3 regions of the Priestia sp. FSL R5-0597 genome follow, and region 3 is predicted to be linked to each of the others. Evidence: riboswitches for the same ligand, from Rfam matches in the RefSeq annotation. Region 3 holds a riboswitch; each other region holds the start of a gene.
The links. A riboswitch is a leader RNA that binds a small molecule or an ion and turns the genes downstream of it on or off. The one in region 3 is predicted to bind S-adenosylmethionine.

Region 1: another riboswitch for S-adenosylmethionine. It lies ahead of MKX72_RS18710 (BMP family protein); the one in region 3 lies ahead of MKX72_RS11145 (Na+/H+ antiporter NhaC family protein).
Region 2: another riboswitch for S-adenosylmethionine. It lies ahead of MKX72_RS25225 (methionine ABC transporter ATP-binding protein); the one in region 3 lies ahead of MKX72_RS11145 (Na+/H+ antiporter NhaC family protein).

The regions. Positions count from the first base shown of each region.
Region 1 covers NZ_JBBOUZ010000001.1:3,560,887-3,563,157, reverse strand. The annotation lists gene MKX72_RS18720 (hypothetical protein) at 5-373, shown strand; gene MKX72_RS18715 (hypothetical protein) at 463-612, opposite strand; SAM riboswitch class I at 965-1,071, shown strand; gene MKX72_RS18710 (BMP family protein) at 1,147-2,157, shown strand; gene MKX72_RS18705 (ABC transporter ATP-binding protein) at 2,240-2,271, shown strand, end outside.
Region 2 covers NZ_JBBOUZ010000001.1:4,769,441-4,771,711, reverse strand. The annotation lists gene MKX72_RS25240 (YusG family protein) at 1-50, shown strand, start outside; gene MKX72_RS25235 (toprim domain-containing protein) at 232-582, shown strand; gene MKX72_RS25230 (thioredoxin family protein) at 597-896, shown strand; SAM riboswitch class I at 1,077-1,184, shown strand; gene MKX72_RS25225 (methionine ABC transporter ATP-binding protein) at 1,316-2,271, shown strand, end outside.
Region 3 covers NZ_JBBOUZ010000001.1:2,186,402-2,188,672, forward strand. The annotation lists gene MKX72_RS11140 (ABC transporter permease) at 1-714, shown strand, start outside; SAM riboswitch class I at 816-922, shown strand; gene MKX72_RS11145 (Na+/H+ antiporter NhaC family protein) at 1,008-2,271, shown strand, end outside.

The DNA.
Region 1 (2,271 bases), 1.4 Mb from region 3:
AGAAGTGTCAAAACGATTTGTACTAACCGTAGCCGCTGGAGGATGTATCATAATCTTCGGCGCGCTGCTGCTACTAAACTGGGAAAAGGTGTTTGGAGACTACCGTCCCATTCAAACAGCAACAGCCGTATTCAAGTTAGAAGTGGGAAGTCAAGATGTAGCAAAGACTACGGATTCAGATAATGTTCTTTACTATATGGTGAAAAAAGGACATTTAGATGAATATATTCAACTGATGAATGAAAAAGGCTATGTGTTAAAAGAGAAAGATATTGATCATAACCGACTTGTTTTTAACAATGGACAAGAGGATGAGCAAATTTACTACAAGCGCTTTGCTAGGAAGTATACGATGATTGATGGAGAAGGGTAAAAGCCTTCACTTGGAATTACTACATACTAAAATCATTAAAAGAAAACACCACCTTGCGAATAAAAGGTGGTGTTTTTTGTTAGATTATCTCATCTTAGTTTTACTCTTGCTATCCCTGTTACGACCATACTCGTAATAAAAATAACTATGATTCCAATGTTGGTCGGGGTATCAAAAAATGTTTTTGAAATGGCTAAAGCGATAATAAGCCCAATAGCTATGCCAGATAGTTCTTTCATTAATTTCACCGTTAACACCTCTTAACAATATTACTAAGGAAAAGTCTAACATTATTGGTAAAGTGGTTTCAATTAATAACACATTAACCGAAGAGGTATAATAGAACTTATTTGCTACCACTAAACCCTCTTGACCGTCAACAGATTCAGTATAAGTGCTTTGTGAAGAAGTATAGAATGATTCAAGAAGTGAGGTAAAGGCTTTAACTTTTATTTTATATTTTAGTAGACTAAAACCGTATAATCCTATCTGTTTTTGAAGTTTTTTTGCGTGAAAAAGAAAAATAATATTGACAATTGTTGAAAAACTATTAATATTGACTATATTACATAAAACAAATAGCTATTGTTTTCCTTATCAAGAGAGGTGGAGGGACTGGCCCTGTGAAACCCGGCAACCGCTGTCTATGACAGAATGGTGCCAAATCCTTAAGAACAGTATGTTCTTGAAGATGAGGAAGAGACGTTTGGTTAACGAGCTCTTCCTTTATATAAAGGAAGAGCTTTTTTTATATTATAGGGGGAGTAAGTTAAATGAAGAGATTTCTTATTTTAGCAGTTGCGCTTGTACTACTCGTAACGGGCTGTCAGTCAAAAAGTACAAAAAGCAGTGGAAGTGAAGAGAAAGGAAAGAAGCGAATTGCTCTTGTTTTGCCTGAAAAGATTGGAGTTAACCCGTTTTTTCAGCAAATGGATGATGGAGCAAAGCGCGCTGGGAAGAAGTATAACATTGATGTAAAGACAATTGAATCTACGGACCAAGCAGCCATTGAAAGTAATTTGCGTGCTGCGGTAGCCGAAAATTATGACTTGATTATTACATCTTCTTTTGAATCCGAAGATGCGTTGAAAAAAGTAGCTCAAGAAAATCCGCAGCGTCAATTTGCGATTATTGATACAGTGGTCGATTTACCAAATGTAAGAAGCGTTGTATTTCGTGAGCAAGAAGCTTCATATTTATTAGGAGCAGCGGCAGGATTGATTACGAAAACGAATAAAGTAGGAATGGTTGCAGCTGATGATATTCCATTATTAAAAAAATGGACGGTAAGTTTTAAAGAAGGATTACAATCAACAAATCCAAAAGCAGAGTTTCTAGTAAACTATGTTGGAAGCTTCTCTGATCCAGCTAAAGCAAAAGAACTTGCTATTTTACAAGCTTCAAAAGGCGCTGATTTTATCGCCGGAGCATCAGCAGTAGGCGACTTGGGTGTATTTGAAGCAGCAAAAGAAAAAGGTTTTTATACGGCAGGACAAGATATTGACCGTACGGAAGTAGATCCAGAGCATATCGTTTTATCGCAGTTAAAAGGATCTGATGCAGCTGCTTATGAAACGGTAGAAGCACTCGCAAATGACAAATTTAAATCGGGCGTAGTGACATACGGCTTAAAAGAAAAAGGTGTTGGGTTAACGTATGTGACTCAAGACAGCAAGACGCCTCTTAGTGACTTTGTAGGACAAGATGTGATTAATCAATTAAAAGAAATTAAAGATTCGATTATTGATGGAAAAACAGTGGTAAAAGATCCGTTAGCAAAGTGAGTTGAGAAGAGAAGTCGAGTAAGGCTGGCTTCTCTTTCTTATTTTTGAAAAAAACCTAAAGGGGAAAGGAGCAATGAATGGAATGAGTGAGCTGCTGCAGTTAACGAATTTAAC
Region 2 (2,271 bases), 2.6 Mb from region 3:
GTGAAACGCAAAAATATACAGACTGCGATGAAGAAGCAGGATGGTGCTAAACAGTGGCAACTGCCGCTGTTTTTCTTGTTTTATAGAGATAATATGGCCTAAACTGCCTTTTAAAAGAGTTCTTTCTTGCAAATTTCTTTTAAAAAACAGGTGAACTGTGATACATTAACGAATATTGTATAGCATAAAGAAATGATGTTACTATACAACTGACGATTATGGGTGATGAAAATGGGGCTAATTGAAATTGAAAAAGTAATTATTGTCGAAGGAAAGTCAGATAAAAAGCGTATTCAAGATATCATTCGAGAACCAATTGAAATTATTTGTACAAACGGTACGATTAGTTTATCAAAGCTGGATGAAATTATTGACTGTACGTTTAACAAAGAGGTATACATACTCGTTGACTCTGATGATTCAGGGAATAAGCTGAGAAAACAATTTAAACGAGAGCTTCCGGAAGCAGAGCATCTATATATTGATAAAATGTACCGAGAAGTTGCTGCCGCCCCTAGACATCACATAGCAACAGTATTGCTGAGTGCCAATATCGATGTTAATGCAGAATTTTTAACATAAAAGGAATGAGCAACATGCAAGAATGGAGCGAAAAACAGCTGGATGATCAGTTAAAAGAAGGAGAAAGAGCCTTTATCTTTTTCCATACGCCTTTTTGCGGGACATGTCAGCTGGCAAAAAAAATGTTAACCGTGGCAGAAGCGATGCTGCCGGATGTAACCATCGGAATGAGCAATTTAAATTATATGCCTTCAAAAGCAGAATTATTTTCTATTGAAAGCGTACCTTGTTTGATTGAAGTGGAAAATGGTGAAATGGTAAAAAAACTCTACGCGTTTCATTCCATCGAGCACGTACTCGAGGAGCTTCGATAATCAAACGTTTGTTTAAAATGAAGAAGTTGAAAGAGAGCGAACCGTTGGGGCTGTTGAAATCTTGGGATATTATCCCAAGAACAAAATCTGTTGACAGCCTATCTGACACATGCTAAAATCACACTCATGAATGTTCATAAATGAATGAATATTTCCCAAAAACAAAATAATTGTTGCGAACTCTTATCAAGAGAGGTGGAGGGACTGAGCCCTGTGAAACCCGGCAACCGTCAGACTAACTGAAATGGTGCCAATTCCTGCAAAGCTATGCGCTTTGAAAGATGAGAGAAAGGATTAAATATCGAGCCTTTCTGTCATGCGCAGAGAGGCTTTTTTAATGGGGAAAATTGTTTTACGGCTTTTTCATCCTATAGGGCAACCTAACATAATTAAGTTTTTATTAAAGAAGGTGAAGAAATATGATTACATTAACAGACGTTACAAAAATTTATCAGGCCAAAAGCGGTCAAGTAACAGCTGTTGATAATGTGAATCTAACCGTTAACCAAGGTGAAATTTACGGAATTATTGGTTATAGCGGAGCGGGGAAAAGTTCTTTGATTCGCTTGCTAAACGGATTAGAAACACCAACGACAGGAACGGTCGAAGTAGCAGGTAATGATATTGGAAAAATTAAAGGCGGAAAACTCAGAAAAGCTAGACAAGAAATTAGTATGGTATTTCAGCACTTTAATATCTTGTGGTCGCGTACGGTACGAGAAAATATTGCCTTTCCGTTAGAAATAGCAGGGATTTCAAAAGAAAAAAGAATGAAACGAGTAGACGAACTTATTAAGCTAGTCGGGCTTGAAGGGCGTGAAGATGCTTATCCATCACAGCTTAGCGGGGGACAAAAGCAGCGTGTTGGGATTGCTCGAGCGCTAGCGAACAATCCAAAAGTATTGCTTTGTGATGAAGCAACATCAGCGCTTGATCCTCAAACGACAGATTCTATTTTAGATCTGTTAGTAGATATTAATGAGAAGCTAGGGTTAACCATTGTATTGATTACTCATGAAATGCACGTCATTCGTAAAATTTGTCATCGAGTAGCCGTTATGGAAAATGGGGCAGTAGTAGAAGAAGGACAAGTGCTAGAAGTATTCAGAAAACCTAAGCAGCCGATTACAAAACGATTCGTTCAACAGATTTCTGAACCAGAGGAAACGTTTGAAACGATTGAACAAGTAAAAGAGCTGTATCCAAGCGGGCAAATTATTCAGCTGACGTTTGTTGGCGGAAAAGCAGAGCAACCGCTCATTACAACGATTTTAAAACAGTTTGATGTAACGATTAATATTTTGCAAGGAAAGATTTCTCATACACAAACAGGTTCATACGGGACGTTGTTCGTTCATTTAGACGGAGAATTAAC
Region 3 (2,271 bases):
AAAGTCACGTTTATTACAATCGGCATCTTAACTCTTTGTATGGCTCTTTTAATGAAGAAAGTAGCAAACAGCGCAGGAACGGAAGACAACATATTGAATTTCCTGTCATTTAGTGCAGGCATGCTGATCCTCGTTCAATTTTTCGCGCTTGCTGTTGGAGGATCAATGGTTGCAAAAGAGTTTGAAGCGGGTACCATTAAGCTTCTTTTAATTCGCCCTGCTAGACGTTCAACGATTTTAACGTCCAAGTACATAACGCTCGTTTTAATTAGCTTGTATTACTTGCTGAGCTATTTGCTTTTTTCGTTTGTATGGGGAGCATTGTTCTTTGGATTTGCCAGTCTAGAAGGAGATGCGCAGCTGCTTAAAAACATTACGCTTACGTATGACAGCGCGTATATGGAAACGTTTATGATGATGACGTTTGCTTTTATGCTGTCGTCTTTATTTAGAAACAGCGCGCTTGCTTCAAGTCTAGCTATTGTCGTAAGTATTGGGGCGAAAGCAGTAACTGGGATAGTATCGCAGTTTGGTCTATGGTGGGGGAAATTTTTACTGTTCGCCAACACAAACTTTGTGCAGTATATGGACGGAATGAAGACGATGTTTGACGGAATGACAATTCCATTTTCAATCTTCATCTTAGTTGCACACTTTGTCTTCTTTATGGGCGTAGCGTGGGTGGCGTTTTTAAAACGTGACGTAGCTAATTGATGTGAGAATTTTCACACTATATATTTTTCTAAAATAGCATTTGACAATTAAATAAAAAGAGATTACAGTAGTGAAAGACTATTTTTAAAACAACTATAAACTTCTTATCAAGAGAGACGGAGGGACTGGCCCTATGATGTCTCGGCAACTGGCTGTACGCAGTGCGGTGCCAAATCCAGCAGACGATGTTTCGTTTGGAAGATGAGAAGGGTAATCTTATGATACAAATAAGAGACCTCTTCTTATCAATAAGAAGAGGTCTTTTTTTATTACGTAAACAAGAGGTGTTAAGAATGGAACAACAAAAAGGAAACGGCTGGGCGCTGTTACCGCTGGGCGTCTTTTTAGTCCTGTTTGTCGGATCAGGAATTATAACGGGAGATTTTTATAAGCTGCCTGTATTAGTAGCTATTATCATTGCAGCCATCGTGGCGCTGGCTATGAACCGCAAAGATTCACTTAATGTAAAAGTGGAACGTTTTGCTAAAGGAGCAGGGCATCCTGATATCATTATTATGGTACTTATTTTTATTTTGGCAGGTGCTTTTTCTCAAGTCGCTAAAGGCATGGGAGCTGTTGATTCAACGGTAAACTTAGCTCTGTCTGTGCTTCCACAAAGCTTAGTGGTAGTCGGAATCTTTGTTATTGGCGCATTCATTTCAATTTCGATGGGAACGTCAATGGGAACGATCGCTGCGTTAGGGCCTATCGCTGTAGGAATCAGTGAGCAGGCGCATGTATCCATTACATTGGCAATTGCTGCTGTTGTTGGTGGTGCAATGTTTGGAGATAATTTATCCGTAATCTCTGATACGACCATTGCGGCAGTTCGTACGCAAAAAACAAATATGTCAGATAAATTAAAAGTAAACTTTTTTATTGTCCTTCCTGCAGCGATTGTTACAGTGATTTTATTACTTGTAATGACGCTAGGCAATACGTCATCAGTAGAAATTAAAGATTTTAGCTGGTTTAAAATCTTGCCTTATGTCGGCGTACTCGTTGCTGCCATATTTGGTGCAAACGTATTAAGCATTTTAACCGGAGGAATTGTATTAGCCGGCGTAATTGGATTAGCTGACGGAAGCTACACGCTTTCTTCTCTTGCTAAAACTGTGACAGAAGGTATTGGCGGAATGTCGGAATTAATTATTTTATCTCTTTTAATTGGCGGAATGGTTGAACTCATTCGCTATAACGGTGGTATTCAGTTCTTATTGAACCTATTAACACGACGCATTCAAACAAAAAAAGGCGGAGAATTCAGTATCGCTGGATTAGTAAGTTTAACCAATTTAGCCACGGCTAATAACACGATTTCAATTATTACAGCAGGTCCGTTAGCGAAAGAAATCTCTGATAAGTATTCAATTGATAATCGTAAATCAGCCAGTCTGCTCGACTTGTTTTCATGCAGCGTTCAAGGGCTTATCCCTTACGGTGCACAAATGCTTCTCGCAGCAGGATTTGCTAAAGTTTCACCGGTTGAGATTATTCCATTTACATTCTATCCAATGTTAACAGCGGTTTGCGGTATCATTGCGATTGTAATTGGCT